Regions from separate parts of the Bacillus mesophilum genome, predicted to be linked through region 2. Evidence: riboswitches for the same ligand, from Rfam matches in the RefSeq annotation. Region 2 holds a riboswitch; each other region holds the start of a gene.
What was found. A riboswitch is a leader RNA that binds a small molecule or an ion and turns the genes downstream of it on or off. The one in region 2 is predicted to bind thiamine pyrophosphate.
Positions count from the first base shown of each region.

Region 1: it holds a riboswitch for thiamine pyrophosphate, as region 2 does, so the genes downstream of both, F7732_RS01025 (ABC transporter substrate-binding protein) here and F7732_RS18645 (thiamine phosphate synthase) in region 2, are expected to answer to the same signal.
Region 3: it holds a riboswitch for thiamine pyrophosphate, as region 2 does, so the genes downstream of both, thiC (phosphomethylpyrimidine synthase ThiC) here and F7732_RS18645 (thiamine phosphate synthase) in region 2, are expected to answer to the same signal.

Region 1 is NZ_WBOT01000001.1:185,677-191,781, reverse strand. It holds gene treC (alpha,alpha-phosphotrehalase) at 1-141, opposite strand, end outside; gene F7732_RS01040 (GNAT family N-acetyltransferase) at 645-1,103, opposite strand; gene F7732_RS01035 (twin-arginine translocase TatA/TatE family subunit) at 1,422-1,619, opposite strand; gene F7732_RS01030 (cell wall hydrolase) at 1,793-2,398, opposite strand; TPP riboswitch at 2,662-2,768, shown strand; gene F7732_RS01025 (ABC transporter substrate-binding protein) at 2,901-3,896, shown strand; gene F7732_RS01020 (thiamine-binding protein) at 3,909-4,202, shown strand; gene F7732_RS01015 (ABC transporter permease) at 4,199-4,966, shown strand; gene F7732_RS01010 (ABC transporter ATP-binding protein) at 4,963-5,709, shown strand; gene F7732_RS01005 (hypothetical protein) at 5,817-6,041, shown strand.
Region 2 is NZ_WBOT01000007.1:123,753-129,857, reverse strand. It holds gene F7732_RS18660 (ATP-binding protein) at 1-502, shown strand, start outside; gene F7732_RS18655 (hypothetical protein) at 550-906, shown strand; gene sda (sporulation histidine kinase inhibitor Sda) at 988-1,131, shown strand; TPP riboswitch at 1,350-1,459, shown strand; gene F7732_RS18645 (thiamine phosphate synthase) at 1,567-2,172, shown strand; gene thiO (glycine oxidase ThiO) at 2,150-3,277, shown strand; gene thiS (sulfur carrier protein ThiS) at 3,282-3,485, shown strand; gene F7732_RS18630 (thiazole synthase) at 3,489-4,256, shown strand; gene F7732_RS18625 (ThiF family adenylyltransferase) at 4,253-5,260, shown strand; gene F7732_RS18620 (hypothetical protein) at 5,395-5,775, shown strand; gene F7732_RS18615 (DUF1540 domain-containing protein) at 5,887-6,048, shown strand.
Region 3 is NZ_WBOT01000003.1:490,230-496,334, reverse strand. It holds gene F7732_RS12025 (sensor domain-containing diguanylate cyclase) at 1-1,156, opposite strand, end outside; gene F7732_RS12020 (immunoglobulin-like domain-containing protein) at 1,401-2,231, shown strand; gene thiC (phosphomethylpyrimidine synthase ThiC) at 2,470-4,254, opposite strand; TPP riboswitch at 4,393-4,507, opposite strand; gene F7732_RS12010 (DoxX family protein) at 4,742-5,263, opposite strand; gene F7732_RS12005 (hypothetical protein) at 5,256-5,477, opposite strand; gene rpmG (50S ribosomal protein L33) at 5,756-5,905, opposite strand; gene F7732_RS11995 (FAD/NAD(P)-binding protein) at 5,930-6,105, opposite strand, start outside.

The sequences.
Region 1 (6,105 bases), on a different contig from region 2:
ACAATCAACACCAAGCTCCTTTAAGTAATCGAGCTTATCAATAATTCCAGGCAAATCTCCTACACCATTTCCAGTCGTATCATTAAAGCTTTTCGGATAAATTTGATATACTACAGCTTTTTTCCACCATGGTTCATTCACTATTCATCACACCTGTTGTTAGTTTTATTGTTTCACCAAGATATTTTTCTGGTAAAGAATGATTCTGTAATGTTTTTAAACAAGCCTAAAACTCAAACTTGTATATACATGTTTCTGTTTTCGCTTTCATTTTAACTTGTATAAACATCTCAGTCAAATCATTTGTTACAGCTGATTCAAATCTCTGATTCTTTTTTATAAAAAAAAGGGTTTTCTACTTTTTCCTGAGCTGTGGTGAACAGCCTCTAAGGCGGTCTGCCTCCAGCAAGGCAGCAGCTTTCGTCTGTCATCAAATAACTATTCTGCTCTGCTTTTGCCATCTCCAGTCATATCGCTAAAATGCTGCTTAGCACTATTAAAAAGAAGCGCCTTTAAAAAAGGAGCTTACTTTTAATAGCAGCCTATTCATTTTTTATCCATCTAATAGTCCTTTCAAAACGTCCAAAGCAAAAAAGCTCAAAATAATTTTGAGCTTCCAGCATTATATTGTGAATTGTAGTATTTTACTGGTTAATCGTTTTGACAACGGCCATTTCTTTTCCAAAGCGATCTCCGTAATCGATAAACCCCAAGCTCTCGTATAAACCATGTGCCCCTAAATTTTCGGGATGATAGCCTACAACGAGCTTCTTTGCGTTTGGCAGATTGGACATTTTTGAAATCATTATTGAAGAAGCATCCTTACCAATGCCCTTACCCTGAAATCTATGATCAATCATTATTCTGTAAATCCAGTAACCATCAAGTTCTTCCGGTTCCGTATTATACATTAAAAAACCTGCAACTTTATCACCATAATATATAACAAACGGTCTTAATGACGGTTCAAATTTAGACTGCAGAATCGATATTGCATTGTTTTCTATAAATTTTTCTTGATTCTCTGTTATCTGCAATGAACAGCACTCATACCAGTTTTCTGCTGTTAATTCAGCCAATCTTACTATTTTGTCAATACTCAAAATTTATCCCCTTTCTAATATGGGGAACTGCTAATTGTTAATTAGACGTTACCCCGTTAGTGCATGCTGTATAAGTCATTAATTTATTTTTCATAATGAACGCCTCCTTGAACAATTGCTTTTTTTTTAATACTCCTCTATCCTATCACAGTTCCTTATAAAAATTACACAGATTATATGCACTCAAGCTCATTTCAGCATGACAAGATCTGTACAATGTAAAAGGACTTACATTTCGGGAAATGAAAAGGCTCAAATCACGAATGATCTGAGCCTGTATATCTGTGCTTATATTAATTTAAATTCTCTAAACTAAACTTAATCTTTACTTAAAGAATTCTTTGGTTTGTCTTTAGGTTCATCTTCATCAGAAGTTAAATCTTTTGCAGAGTTTTTGAACTCTTTCAGAGTTTGTCCAAAAGCACGGCCAATTTCCGGCAATTTTTTGGGTCCAAAGATAATAAGTGCTAATACTAATATAAGAATTAAACCTGGAATACCTATATTTGATAACATAACAACCACTCCTTTACTTGCATCATAGACGAAGATAAACAGAAATTCAAGTAACCCAGTAATACGCCCATATCAAAACCACCTATGTCAATGGCAGGTAAACCTGCTGAAGCTTCTTCTAAATCCAGGTCTCTCTTCCCTTAAAAACAAAAAGTAACATAGCTTCTGCCATGTTACTTTGCAAAACGGTGTTTTCCAATTTCACCTGTAACGGTTTGAGCTCTTAACCAGGTGCTATCCGTCAAATCCGGATTAAAGAAAAAAACAGCTTCGTTATTCCCTTGTCCCTCTAAAGCTATTGCCTCATTTACTGCCTTTTTTGCCTCTTTATCAGCTGGTTTATTAATGCTCCCATTGTCGACAGGCTGAAATTGTCTCTTTTCATAAATCACTTGCTTAATACTATCAGGAAATCGCTCATCTTCTACTCGATTTAAAACAACTTGAGCCACTGCAACCTTTCCTTTATAAGGTTCACCTTTTGCTTCAGCATGAACAAGCCGGGCAAGCAAGTCTTTCTCTTTCTTGGATATTGTATTAGGTATAATTAACTTATCTCCAGAATTAATAGCTTCTTCTGACAAATGATTAACTTCTTTTAATTCCAGCTCTGATACTGAGAATTTCAGTGCCACATCATATAATGTTTCCTGATCCTTAACCGTATAAATGGTAACAGAGTCCAGCGTTTCAGCATTTATTTTCTTTGGTTCAGTAAATGTATATTGGAATGAGACCATGACAATAGCAGCAATCATGCTTAGAACAAATTTTTTCATTCGTTCTCCTCCATTCATTATAGTCTCGGCACAACAGAAACTACTGTAACACATTGTTCAAGAATAGGACAAACTCAATCTTTTCCATGGTTAAAATGGTAAAATCTTCTTCCGCCATTTTTCTTGCTAAAAAATAAAAAGCTTTTTACTAGAAATTTCTTATTTTTTTGCTATAATGAAGACGTAATGTGGAACGCTAACCATTTTTAAACAAATACTTTACAATTATGTAAAGACTGAGACTTTTGAATATAATTTCATATCGTTTTATGTAGGGGAACCGCTCTGCGGTTGAGATTTCATTATATAATGATAACCCTTTGAACCTGATCTGGCTGATACCAGCGTAGGGAACATAATGTAATGCAATATTATGCTTATTTATTATGTCCCCTGGCTGCAGCAGCCAGGGGTTTTATGTTTATAAGGGAATTGTTCCATACTACTCATATGACATTAACTGAGATCTTCACGGTATGATCTGCACAATGAGGAGGAAATTATGAAAAAATGGATGTTAACTGCATCGTTATTAATGGTTTTAACGGCTTGCGGAAATAACGAAGATACGGAAAACAACAGCAGCAATGAAGCGGAAGAACTTGAAGAAGTGACAGTAGTTCTGGATTGGACACCAAATACAAATCATACTGGACTTTATGCAGCCGTTGAAAATGGCTATTTTGAAGAAGCAGGACTTGATGTCGACATTATTTTGCCTGGTGATGCTAGTGCAGATCAATTGATTGCTTCAGGCAAAGCAGATTTTGGAGTCAGTTACCAGGAAAGCATTACACAAGCAAGGGTTCAGGGTGTACCGCTTGTTTCGATTGCAGCTGTCATACAGCATAATACATCAGGCTTTGCTTCTCCTGTAGAAAAAAACATTGAGACTCCTAAAGATTTTGCAGGAAAAACATACGGAGGCTTCGGATCTCCAGTTGAAGAGCAAATCCTTGAATCCTTAATGAGATCTGAGAATGCAAGTGCCGATGATGTTACGATCTTAAATATTGGCAGTGCAGATTTCTTCACTTCAGTTGAAAGAGATGTTGATTTTTCTTGGATCTTTTACGGCTGGACTGGAATTGAAGCAGAATTACGCGGTATAGATTTAAATATGATCTATCCTACCGATTACTCGGAAAATCTGGATTATTATACACCTGTTCTTGCCACTAACGAAGATATGATCAGCTCTAATCCTGAAATGATTGAAGCATTTTTAGAGGGAGCTTCAAAAGGGTATGAATATGTAATTGAAAATCCAGCGGAAGCTGCTGACATTCTAATAGAAGCAGTTCCAGACCTGGATCCTGAACTAGTTAAGAAAAGCCAGGAATGGCTGGCACCACGTTATCAGGATGATGCCGATCAATGGGGAGTACAAAAACTAGAAGTATGGGAAAACTACGGTAATTGGATGTTTGAAAATGGATTGCTCGATGGCGAACTGGATGCAGAAAAAGCATTTACGAACGAATACTTACCAAAATAGGGGGAGAAAATCTTGGCTAATTCTTTAGTGAGTATACAAATCATTCCAAAAACTAAAAATGGGGAAAATGTCATTCCGTACGTTGACGAGGCGATTGCCATTATTGATGCGTCCGGCATCAAATATGAGGTACACCCTCTTGAAACTACTATGGAAGGTGACCTAGATCAAATTTTTGCGGTTATTAAGAAAATGAACGAAAAAATGATTGAGATTGGCAGTTCCAATGTTATCTCTCAAATCAAAATTCTATTCCAGCCAGATGGCATTACAATGGATACCTTAACGGAGAAATATAAAGGATGAATACTGCTTTAAAGAAAGGATGGAGACCAATACTTGTTCTCCTCCTTTTATTCTTATTATGGGAAGGGATTGTCAGGTTTGTTGAAGCACCATCCTGGCTAGTCCCGGCGCCAAGCCTGATTTTTCAGGAAGCATATAACGGCTGGTCTCAGTTTGCACCTCACCTGCTTTCGACGACTAGCTTATCACTATATGGCTTTGCGATTGGTGCAGCTGTTGGGCTTGCCGCTGCCTTTTTACTGCACATGCTTCCTTTTGTTAGAGAATCAGTTTATCCGCTTCTCATTCTGTCGCAAAACGTGCCAGTTATCGTACTTGCCCCGCTTTTGGTCATCTGGTTTGGATTTGGAATTCTGCCGAAAGTCATTGTCATTACTCTTGTCTGCTTTTTTCCTATTACGGTTGCTGCACTCGATGGGTTTAAACAAACACCTGCCGACTTAAAGCATTATATGAAAATGGCTGGAGCAACTAAACAGCAGCTTTTTTGGAAGTTAGAACTGCCTGCCGCTTTACCCAGCATCTTTTCCGGTATTAAGATCTCGGCAACTTATAGTGTAATGGGTGCAGTGATTTCAGAATGGGTTGGTGCCAGGATGGGAGTTGGTGTTTACATGACATTAGCGTCTTCTTCCTTCCGCTCTGATCGAGTGTTTGTTGCCATCTTCGCCATTATGATCCTCAGTCTTTTATTCTTCTCACTCATTAAACTTGTTGAGAAGCTGATGGTACGCTGGAAATGGAAGGAGACTAAAGCAAAATGACCGTACTATCTTTAACGAACCTATCAAAACGTTTTGGTTCTAATCATGTTTTAGACGGACTGGAATTGCATATAAAAAAAAGTGAATTTGTCTCAATCCTAGGGCCTTCCGGCAGCGGAAAAAGCACGCTGTTTCATATGATTGGCGGATTGCTGACTCCTGATGAAGGAACAATTTCTTTAAACGAAGAAAAGATTAACGGAATAACGGGGAAAATCAGCTATATGCCACAATCTCCATCACTGCTGCCTTGGAGAAGCATTTTAGATAACACACTCTTAGGTCAGGAACTTCAAGGAAAAACAGATGAAAGCCGTGCAAAGGAAATGCTGAAAGTAGCTGGTCTCGGAGAGTATTTAAACGCATACCCCCATGAGTTATCAGGAGGAATGAAACAAAGAGCAGCATTTATTCGTGCACTTTTAAGCCCGCAGGAATTAATGCTTTTAGATGAGCCTTTTTCTGCTTTGGACGAGCTGACACGATCTGATATGCAGCAATGGCTTTTGCAAATATGGGAAAAGCATAAACCGACCATCCTTTTTGTTACCCATAATATTGAAGAAGCAATTCTTTTATCAGATCGAATTGTTATTTTATCTCACCGTCCTGCCAAAATAAAAGAAGAAGTGATTGTTCCTTTTTCCCGTCCACGAAATGAACAATTGCCTTTATCTGAGGAATTTATTCACTTTAGACAAAAGCTGCACAAATTATTACAAGAAGAAAATAAGCAACCCTAATAAAAACAGGAAATTTCACCCAGTATAAAATAAACACTTCTCCCTATTCCTTAATTTGGAAGGTGGATTTAATCTATTAGTATACCTATCAGATGGGAGGAATATAGATGAAAAAAAGATTACTATGTTTGCTTTTAATTCTATTTGCCTTCACACCAACGATACAAGCAGAGAATTTGGCAAAGGACGCTGAAGGACCCGATGTAATAAAGCCTGATGCAGAAAGAATTTGCTGGTACTGTACAGAATACGAGTACTTTGGCGGTAATGGAATTCCTTATGGAAAACGCTGTATTGATGGTTATTGGAGCCCCATCTGTCTGGAGTTTTAAAACTCTATACATAAACGCTTAGTCTTAATTTGCTAAGCGTTTTTCTATGCTCAAAAAGGTCAGT
Region 2 (6,105 bases):
TATCTACCAGTATTTGAATACGACGAAACCATCTACTCCTAATAAAACCCAATCCAACCTGCAGAAAATGATTACTGAAGTGGTCCAGCTGACAAACGCAGAATCGAAAAAGATCCATTGTGAAGTAAAGTATGTAAAAGAACATATTCTGCCTGCTGTTAATGTTGATGTGAAGCAGATGAAGCAAGTCTTCTTAAACATCTTGAGAAACGGGATGGAAGCGATCCAAAATAGCAAAAACAGAAACAATGGACAAATTTTCATAAGAACGGATTTAACAGATGATGCCATTAAAATCTCTTTTGAGGACAATGGCATCGGAATGACACAAGTAACCATTGCAAACCTTTTCACCCCATTTTTCACGATGAAAGAGAAGGGTACTGGAATTGGATTGGCTGTTTCTCTGCACATTATCAATATGCATGGAGGTACAATTGAGGTAAAAAGTGAAGCGGGAATCGGTTCACAATTTACCATTATCCTGCCTATAGATATGTAAGGATCGTAAATGAAGCTTCGGAATTGCTTTTGATAGAGGTGATAAGGATGAATGACGATATAGTTATTGCAAACATTATAGAAGATGTCATGAGGGATACATATCTTGCCTACCCTGAACTAATGGAGCGATTTGGAGAAAGGGGAAAAGAAAAGTGCAAGGAAGATAACGGGCATCACTTTAAAAATCTCGAAACTGCATTTTCAGTCAATGAACCAAAGATTTTCCTCGATTATTCTCATTGGCTTAACAATGTATTAACGAGCAGGGGAATGAAAACAGAGCATATAATTGATAATTTTGAGAGAATTTACTCTAAAATTGAAGGCCAACTATCAGCAGAGCGAGAGGAATTTTATCGGAAAGCCCTTGTCCTCGCACTTTCATCTTTGAAGGAAATATAAAAATTTACTTTGTACTGTTACAGAACAAAATGTAAAATATAAGGGTAAAACTGTGTCAAAGGGGTAAGGTTTGTTTTGAAAATGTCAAATGAGGAATTAATCGAAGCCTATCAAGATGCTATAAGACTAGAACTTGATGAAGATTTTATTGCAATGCTAGCAGAAGAGATGATTAGAAGAAACTTAAAAACTGTGAAAAAAAATTCAGTTGAAATGAAATCATAGCATCGAAAAGCAGTGCTCCTACGCACTGCTTCTTTTTTTGTGTATAGATATACCATAAATCAAATGAGATATTGATACTGATGGAGAACAGATTGAACAAAAAAGAGTTTACATCTCAGAATGCGACTTCTTAAGCTTGATGGAGACGTCATAAAAATGTGAAAAGTGTGGAAATTTATTTGATTTATGCTAAAATATGTATAACATCTTTATAATACGAATTACACTAGGGGATCCCTTGATAAGGGCTGAGAATAAAGTAGTTACTTTTAAACCCTCATAACCTGAACAGGTTCGTACCTGCGTAGGAAAGTGGCGCTATTAATTATACATTTGCGCTTATTAAAGCGTGCGCAAATTTTAACCACTTTCCTATATTTAGGGGAGTGGTTTTTTGTTTGGCCGAAAAAGAAAGGGGCTGAGAATGTGAAGCTGATGGCTGTTACGAATGGGTATCAAAAGATCAATGAACTGATAAAATCAATTATTCAAATTTATCCTTATGTTGATTCCATCCAAATTAGAGAGAAACAGCGAAGTGCGGGGGAACTGCATCAATTAGGTAAGCGCTTAATTGATGAGGGAGTGCCAAAGGAAAAGCTGCTAATGAATGATCGTATGGATGTTGCTCTCCTTTTACAGCTGCAGCAGCTGCACTTGCCGGGAAATGGACTGCCGCTTGAGCAGGTGAAAGAAACCTACCCCCATTTAAATGCAGGCATATCAGTTCATAGCCTGGAAGAAGCGTTAAGAGCGGAAAAACAAGGTGCAGCATATATGCTGTATGGCCATTGTTTTCCGACAAACAGCAAAAAGGGAAAGGAGCCAATTCCATTAAGCTCCATCCGAGATATAAAAAGATCTGTTTCAATCCCACTGTACGTCATAGGCGGTATTGATGAGGATCGTATTGAACAAGTTGCCTCATATGGAGCGGATGGAGCAGCTGTTATGTCAGCAATCTTTGCATCCAGTAACCCAGCTGACGCAGCTAGAAGATTAAAGGAGAGGTGTGCATATGTTAAAAACCAATCACACTGAAGTGGCTGTCATAGGAGGCGGAATTATTGGCAGTGCAATCGCTTATTATTTGGCAAAGGATAAACGCAAAGTTGCTCTATTCGAAGAGCGGAAAATTGGGAGTCGGTCAACTAGTGCCGCAGCCGGTATGCTTGGTGCTCATTCGGAATATAAGGAATTTCAGCATGTATACTCCTTTGCACGCAGCAGCCAGCTTTTATACAAGGAGCTATATCATGAATTAAAAGAACAAACGGGAATGGATTTTGAAATGAAAAAAGGCGGACTGCTTCAGCTTGCCTTCACATCCGAGGAGAGAGAAGAAAGGAATTCTCTTATGCAGCTGCCAGCCGTAGAATGGCTGACAAGAGAGGAAGCAAAAAGAAAAGTACCCCATTTAACGGATCAAATCATTGGAGCGTCATTTTTAAAGGAGGACGTCCACGTAACACCTGCCATTGCTTCTAATAGTTTCAGTAAAGGGGCATTACTTCTTGGGGCAGAGATTTATGAATTTACGAAGGTTTTTTCTGTGGTTAATGAATACAGCCACTACAAGGTTAATATCACACAGGGATCGTTTACGGCAGATCAGGTGGTGATTGCCAGCGGTGTGTGGAGCAATTATTTCTTTCAGCAAACAGGGTTAATGAATGCGATTATTCCAGTAAAAGGTGAGTGTATTGCAGTCTTAAATGATCAGCTGCCGCTTGTCCACTCCATCTTCCATGATCAGCATTATATTGTTCCAAGAAACAATAATGAACTCATTGTGGGTGCTACGAAAAGATGGGATGACTGGAATGAAGAACCTACCCTTGAGGGGATAGAGATGGTGATTAAAAAGGCAAAAGAAATGCTGCCTTCCATTCAAGGAATGAGATGGCTGAGAAGCTGGGCTGGCTTAAGACCGCAAACTTTTGATGGTTTTCCTTTTATCGGAGAACATCCGGAACAGAAAGGTCTCTACTTTGCAGCTGGTCATCAAAGAAACGGAATATTGTTAGCTCCTGGAACAGGGAAAATGATCGCCAATTTAATAAGCGGCAATCCAGTTAATTCAGAATGGGTCGAAGCATTTAAAATTGATCGCCTTCCATCGGCCGTTTCAATTGGGAGGGGGTGAATAGGTGAAAATCGAGCTAAACGGGAAGGTACATGAATTGCCAGAGCACGTAAAAACGACTGCTCAGCTTCTAGCCTTTTTAGAACTGCAAAATCGTATTGTTATTGTAGAAATCAATCAAGACATTGTACTGAAGGATAGATATGAAAGCCATCAATTAAATACTGGTGATAAAGTAGAGCTTATTCATTTTGTAGGAGGGGGTTAATGCATGTTAAAAATTGCAGATCGTACGTATCAGTCCAGATTGCTGCTGGGAACAGGAAAATATCCATCTTTTGAGGTCCAAAAGAAAGCGGTAGACGTCTCTGAAAGTGAAATTCTTACATTTGCAGTGCGAAGAATGAATATTTTTGAGGAAACACAGCCCAATTTTCTAGAGCAGCTTGATTTAAAGAGATATACATTATTGCCTAATACGGCTGGTGCAAAAACAGCTGAAGAGGCGGTTAGAATTGCTAAATTGGCAAAAGCCTCAGGATTATGCGACATGATAAAAGTAGAAGTGATCGGCTGTGATCGATCGCTCCTGCCAGACCCTGTTGAAACGCTGAAAGCTTCTGAGTTATTACTGGAGGAAGGCTTCATCGTTCTTCCTTATACATCAGATGATGTCGTTCTGGCAAAACGGCTTGAACAGCTTGGTGTTCATGGCATTATGCCCGGTGCATCTCCTATTGGATCAGGGAGAGGAATTATCAATCCATTAAATCTCCAGTTTATCATTGAGCAAAGTGATGTACCTGTTATCGTTGATGCTGGAATTGGTTCACCGAAGGATGCTGCTTATGCCATGGAGCTCGGAGCAGATGCTGTCTTATTAAACACAGCTGTTTCAGGGGCGGAGGATCCTGTGAAAATGGCATTGGCAATGAAAATGGCAATAGAAGCAGGAAGATTAGGGTATGAAGCAGGCAGAATTCACGAAAAAAACTATGGAGTTGCAAGCAGTCCGATGACAGGAATGATCACATCTTGAAAAGCCGTTACTTGAAACAGGAATTATTCATCGGCAAAACAGGACAGAAGAAAATAGAAGAGAGCACAATAGTCGTGTTTGGAATGGGTGCTTTAGGTTCTGCGATCTCGGAAATGCTTGTTCGTGCTGGTGTTGGGAAGTTGATTATAGCAGATCGCGATTATGTAGAATGGAGCAATCTGCAAAGACAGCAGCTGTACACTGAGGATGATGCAAAGCAGAAACTGCCTAAAGCAGTAGCTGCAAAACAGCGGCTTCAATCCATAAACAGTCAAACAATCATAAAAGAGCATGTAATGGATATTTATTTTCAAAATGTGGAGGAATTGGCGGAAGGAGCATCCATTTTATTGGATGCAACAGATAATTTTGAAACGAGATTAGTGATCAATGATGCTGCCATGAAACAAAACATTCCATTTGTCTTTGGCGCTTGTGTCGGCAGCTATGGAATGACATATCCAATCTTGCCTGGAAAGGGACCATGTTTTCATTGTCTTGTTGACTATATTCCATCACAGAATGTTACGTGTGATACAGAAGGAGTAATTAGTCCGATTGTCCAGTGGGTTGCCTCTATGCAAGTTGCACAAGCCATGCAAATCCTAACCGGTGAAGATGTAACATCGACTTTGCGGTCTTTTGATATTTGGAAAATGGAACATGCAGAGATGAATGTCGAAAAACTGAAGAACCTTGATTGTCCATGCTGTGGAATAGAGAAACTTCATCCTTTTTTAACAATGGAAAAACAAACGAAAGCTGATATTTTATGCGGGAGGGATGCTGTTCATATCCGTCCTCCGGTACCGAGAACACTTGATCTCAAATATTTGTCAAAGCAATGGAAACAGCAGACCACAAATATGCTGGCTAATGCACATTTGCTTTCATTTCAGTATGAGCCTTATCGCGTGATATTATTCAAGGATGGGCGAGCCATCATTCACGGAACCGCTGATATCACCATGGCCAAAAACGTATATACAAGATTGACCGGTTAACCTTTGATCTTCCGTAACCTCATGGGATAAAATTCTTTATGAGGTTATTTTTATACATTTAGAAAATATATTGCAACTAAGCCTAGTATTTTGTCTTCTTAAAAAGTTATCTTTTTAAACTGGAGGGGTAGAAAATGGGATTATTTAATAAGCTTTTTGGCGGAAAAAAAGAATCACTGCCTGAACAGACAAACTTGGGAAAAAGAACCGAGGACACAATCAGCATGTATGTCGTGTATAAAGACTTTGAAGATACAGAAGAAGATTTACAAAATCATTATGCAGTGGAGGATGAGATCTGGACATATTCAAGCCTAGGGGAGTCCTCGCCGATGTCAGAATATTGGGCAAGGGAGCAAAACCTTCCTTTACCTCTAGACAATAAATATCCTTATTTTCTCTTATATCACGACTTGGGTAAAATCAATTACAAACAACCTCTATTCCAATCCAGCAGTAAAGAAGAAGTTATGCAGTTTTTAGAGAAATATGAGGGTGTAGATGAAGAAAAGTAGTCGGATTTGGCATGATTGAACGAAAGTAAATTGAATTCATTAAGATACTTCCACATATGAGTAGAACCTCGCTATTTGGGTAGAATAGAGATAAAGGGAGGTGTCTATCTCATGGCAAAAGATGTTTTGTGTGAAGTCAACAGCTGTGCTTATAATATCAATTCTGAGAACAAATGTGGTGCAACGCAAATTTATATTGTCAATAACAAAAAAGATGATGCTTCGACTAGCAGTGAAACCGACTGCAAAACGTTTGAACCCGCAGATTTATAAGAATGATGGAGGCAACCGGCTATGGTTGTCTCTTTATTTTTTTATACCATAAACATT
Region 3 (6,105 bases), on a different contig from region 2:
CAAGTCCTGTCAAATGATCCCTTGAAGCCACATTTTCCATTTCTACTAAATCAGTTTCTGTTTTGGTTAACTGTTTTATTAGTTTTCGCAAAGAAATGGACAGAGATTCAATCTCCTCAATTCCTCTATAGATTGGGATATCAATTTTTTCCCCTCCGCGCAGCCGGTCCGCAATGCTCGATATTTCCTTCAATGGTGCAGCCATTCTTCTGGCCACTAAAGAAGCTAAAAGGGAAGAAAGAACAGCCAAAATGATGCCGCAGACAATAAAATAGCTTAACATCTCTTTCGTTGGAGCATATGCCTCGTCCACCGTCTGCCTGACAATGACAGTCCAACCCAGACCTTCATAGTCTCTATATCCATCCGTTAAAGCAAAACCTGTTAAATATTCCTTTCCATCGTCCCATTTCTCTACAGCCCAAGCAGCCTGATCTGGTTCGGCATGCTTTAACTCATTAAAATTCAGCGTATGACCCAGCATTTCTTCAGGTCCTAGGAGAACATCATGATTTTTGCCAACAATGAAAATTTCAAGATCTTCTCTGCCTTTTAAAGTATTCAGCATGGCCATTTCAACCTCTTTAGCCCATTCCCAGCTTAAGTGTGCCGCCAATACTCCAGTAAAAACACCACCATCGGTTGTAATAGGCATACTAATATCCACAAATTTCATCGGTTCTCCAGTAGGATTTGGCAATAACTCAGCCAGCAGTACCGCTTCATGAACATCACCAATAAACGGCCTTTCCAATGCTTCCTGATAAACTGGCCTCTCTGAAATATCTATTCCTCTTAAAATATCATCTGTAGCTGAAATAACTTCCCCTGCTTCATTGGTTAATCCAATCCAGCTGAAAGCAGGGAAGCTTTCTCTTACCTGATTCAGCAATTGGTCGATTTCGTTAAGATTTTCCTGCTCTTTAATGGTCTGCATTTCACTGATAATCTCAACTTCGCCATTTCTTGACCACATATACCGATCAAGCTTGTCCCCCATTAAATAGGCCATATCTGCTAATGAATCACCAATTTCCGTTTGTACTTCCTGAATGGAACGCTGCCCAATTAAAAAACTTAGTATAATGACTAAAAATACCATAAGAATGCCAAAAATAATCGATAGTTGCCTTTGCAGACTACTAGAAAATAACATATAGAACCTCTCCGTTTGTTTAATCTTATTGTTGCTGCGTTTCATGGAGGTATATTCTAGGATGCAACTTTTTTCAAGCTATATAATGATCAATCATGAACATAGTAAGTATATAAGATGTGAAGGAATTTTTGTATAGCCGATTTACAAATACAGTTTAATATTTCAAAATAGTTTTACAGATGAAGTTCTAAGAAGTAACATTTTCCCATCTCCTCCGTCTATTGTTTTAGGAGGGAAAAAAATGAAAAAAATCATCTTATTCGCTTTATTTGCCCTTTTCGTAACTGGATGCAATTCAGGTACGGCCGGCACAGACCATGTAGAAAAGGAAGAAAAAGAGATCACGATACCAAATGATCTTCCACAGCAATTAAAAGAGATCGACAAATCAAAAGTAAACACAGCTATTCAATTTGAGAGTAAATCATTTTTGGATTTAATGGATTCAGTCTTTTTTGAAAATCGTGATCAGGAAGGTTATCAGCGTACAACACATCGTGTATACAAGGCTGGGGACCAATTTGAAATCGATCCCGATGGATTATCACCCACTGCAAGATATGAAGTTGAATTCTTGAAATTTAATTATGAAGAAAGGAAGTTTGAAACGATCATAGAAAAAACAGTTGAGCGCCAGGATCCAAGTTATTTTATTACCATTCCAGATGAAGAGAATGTTGCTTATTATATTGAACAAGTAGCAATAGGTGAAAATGATGAAATTCGGAAACAGGAATATCATCAAATCTTTGTACCCTATAACGAAATAAATGCAAGAATTGATTTAGACAAGACACACTATTACCCTGAAGAAAAGATGACCGTTACGCTGACAAACTTGGGGACGATTGAATTAGGTACTGGTTATGGTGTGATATTGGATAAATGGAACGGAGAAAATTGGGAGCAGTTTGAGTTTGAACAAATGGCACCAGCAATAGGGATATTATTAAGAAATGAAGGCACTTTTTCGCAGGATGTCGAGCTTTCTCAGCTTGAAAAAGGAACCTATCGTGTAATTCAAACTTTGACAGAGGATGACAGAATATCCGCATCATTTACGATTGAATAAATAGAAGACTGATTAAATGGCGAGACTTCAAATTTTCATAGCTGGGAAACTCCTTGCTATAGCATTTTCCCTAAACCAAAGAGCTCATATGATAATGAGCTCTTTGGCTTTTCATATGTGTTGATCCTTTAGGATAAGATGCTCCCCTTTTACTGTTTTCTCACCCAGCTGTGCTTCAGCATTCATCCAGCACATAAGCGAAAATAAACTGCAATTTCACCAAGATATCAAAATGGTTCTATTTATAGATTTGACTTCCGCCTTCTTTAAATTCTTCTGCCTTTTGCTTCATCCCCTGCTCTATAACTTCAGTTGAAACAAGCATATTCTCTTTTGCATAGTTTCGGATATCCTGAGAAATTCTCATTGAGCAAAATTTGGGTCCGCACATGGAACAGAAGTGAGCCGTCTTAGCACCTTCTGCAGGCAAGGTTTCATCATGATATTGCAGTGCCCGTTCTGGATCAAGGGAGAGATTAAACTGATCCTTCCATCGAAATTCAAACCTTGCTTTTGATAAAGCATTATCTCTTATTTGGGCACCTGGATGGCCTTTAGCCAAATCGGCTGCATGGGCAGCAATTTTATAAGTGATCACACCTTCCCGGACATCATTTTTATTTGGCAGTCCTAAATGCTCCTTTGGCGTCACATAGCAGAGCATGGCTGTTCCATACCATCCGATCATGGCTGCGCCGATTGCAGAGGTTATATGATCATAGCCTGGTGCAATATCGGTTGTTAGCGGACCTAATGTATAGAATGGAGCTTCTTGACAGATTTCAAGCTGCTTATCCATGTTTTCTTTAATTAAATGCATTGGAACATGTCCAGGACCTTCAATCATTACCTGTACATCGTACTTCCAGGCAATTTTAGTCAGCTCACCTAATGTTTCAAGCTCGGCAAATTGAGCTTCATCATTTGCATCTGCGATTGAGCCAGGACGGAGGCCATCGCCTAATGAGAAGGCCACATCATAGGTTTTCATGATTTCACATATTTCTTCAAAGTGTGTGTATAGAAAACTTTCTTGATGATGAGATAAGCACCACTGAGCCATAATGGAACCGCCGCGTGATACGATACCAGTCATTCGCTTAGCTGTTAATGGAACATAATGCAGCCGCACACCAGCATGGATTGTAAAATAATCTACCCCTTGTTCAGCTTGCTCAATCAGAGTATCGCGAAATACGTCCCAATTAAGATTTTCCGCAATCCCATTCACTTTTTCAAGTGCCTGATAGATTGGAACAGTGCCTACAGGAACAGCTGAATTTCGGATTATCCATTCCCGTGTTTTGTGTATATTTTTCCCGGTCGATAAATCCATAATAGTATCAGCACCCCAGCGCGTCGCCCAAGTCATTTTTTCAATTTCTTCTTCAATTGACGAGGATACAGCGGAATTGCCGATATTGGCATTGATTTTCACATGAAAGTTGCGGCCAATAATCATTGGTTCACTTTCAGGGTGATTAATATTTGCTGGAATGATGGCTCGTCCGCGGGCGACTTCCTCACGGATATATTCAGGATTCATATTTTCCCGAATGGCGATAAATTCCATTTCAGGTGTGATAATCCCTTTCCTTGCATAATGAAGCTGTGTAACATTTTTTCCTCGTTTTGCCCGCAGAGGCTTTCTTTTTAGCCCGGGAAACACACCGTGCTGGGTACGCTGGTCGTCTTCATTGCGGTAACCATTATCTTCTGGCTTTACCCTGCGACCTTCATAGCTTTCAATATCTCCGCGTTCATCGATCCATTTCTGGCGAATGGGCGGCAATCCTTTTGTCAGATCCACTGCATAATTCTGATCCGTATACGGTCCGCTTGTATCATAAATACGTATGGGCTCGTTCTTCTCACCTCCAAAAGATCCGGTGGTGGCACTTAGTTCAATTTCTCTCATTGGCACCTGGATATCAGTCCTAGTACCTTCTACATACACTTTTTTGCTGCCGGGAAAGCTGGACATAATGGAAATCATTTTACCGTTTACTGTGGGGTTGATCATTTTATCTCTCCTTTAACATAATGTTAAGGACATGATCTCGGGAAATGCAAAGACATCCTTCAGTGAAGTGCATAAAAAGAAGCTGGGTCCATTGTAAAATAAACAGACCCAGCTTCAGAATATGCAGAAGTATACATAGCAAGTATTCACTAACTTCCCTACGCTGGCATGATCCAGATCAGGTCCAAAGGGTCAAGAAACTTTATCGCGTTTCCCTCTCAGCCCAGCTTATTGGACTCCCCCAGTTATAACTATTCAATTGTGCTTTTAGTTTAATATAAACGAACAGTAAATAAAAGGATATTTTAGGATTTATTGAAAAATAGGACGAAAGAAACTCTGATACTGAGCGGAAGTTATATAGTAGCTTTTAAAGATTGCTAGATGTAGCTTCAGAAACTGAACTAAAAAAAGGTTGAACTAGTAAGCCTAATTCAACCTCATACTATATAATTTGTTTACAATAGATTATTAATGAAAATTCACATTACACTCTGCTAACGTTCGCTCCACTCTCTTCTTCTTTCCCTTTATTTAATTGCTTGCGGATAAAAGGCATTACATAATAGTCAAGTCCGAATCTTCCAGCGTTGTAGCCAGCTGCTAGAATGAATACACCCATTAGAATGTCTGTCGGGTTATGAGATACAGTACCTGTAAGCAAGAAAGAGAAGTTCATCAAAATTCCGAAGAATGCTGCTGCTGTTGTTAAGCATCCAAGAATTAATCCAAGTCCTACTAAGAATTCGCCCCATGGAATAATGAAGTTAAATAGATCGGCATTCGGTAAGGCAAAGCTTTGAAGGAAGCTGTTATACCAGCCAAAAACAGGTGCACCATCTGGTCCCATTACCGGGTTTGCGGCTGCATTAGCCAGGAATCCTTTTGAATCAAATCCTCCTGTGATTTTCCCCCAGCCTGCTGTAATCCATAAATATCCCCAATAAACACGTATAACTGTTAATAGTGCTGCTGCAATTTTGTTTTCTCTTAACCAAGTGTTAATCATCTTGCATCTCCCTTTCTTTTAGTGAAAGATTATTTTTATGATTGCTTCTTACACTTAGAATATACCATGGTGGAGGGTACTCTACATCAACATTGTGATAAACTTCACAATGTTGTAATAAAGATGTGACGGAATGTTGAACAATGTGGTTTTTTATAGAATCTTCATCACTAGAAAGCATTTGTGTTAGTGAGGAAATTGCCGCTGCTGACATTTCTGCCCTCTATTTACATCAGAATCCGATTATTGGAGCTCATTTGAGGAAAAAAAGCTGGATTAAACGAAGAATTCAATAAAAATACTGCAAAACCTTAAAAAAATATAACTACTAGACCTTTGAACCCTGGATATCCGCCGTTAAATGGGATTTATCCGCCGTAAAAAAATATATCCGCCCAAAACAGCGATTTATCCGCCAAACCCCGCTCAAGACATACAATACGCAAAAAGCCGGCAGCACCAATAGTGCGCCAGCCGGCTTCTCAAATAAAATTACTTCGTCTCTCTATGCAATGTACGCTTCTTCAAGCGCGGGCAGTATTTCATTAATTCAATTCTGTCCGGGTTGTTGCGCTTATTTTTCGTCGTAATATAATTACGGTCTCCAGTTTCTGTACAAGCAAGTGTAATGTTTACTCTCATGATCAAAACTCCTTTTCGTTTGATTTATACACTTAAAACAATTCTTTCAGCCGCTTGACGGGCTCCAGAAATATTCCTTGCAATCGGTCCCATCTCCAGCTCGGCCAGCGGTCCTATCACATATAAATGCGGACACCATTCGAGGGACGGACTAACAATGGGATATCCGCATCTTGCGCAAGGCAGACTGTATTTTTCAA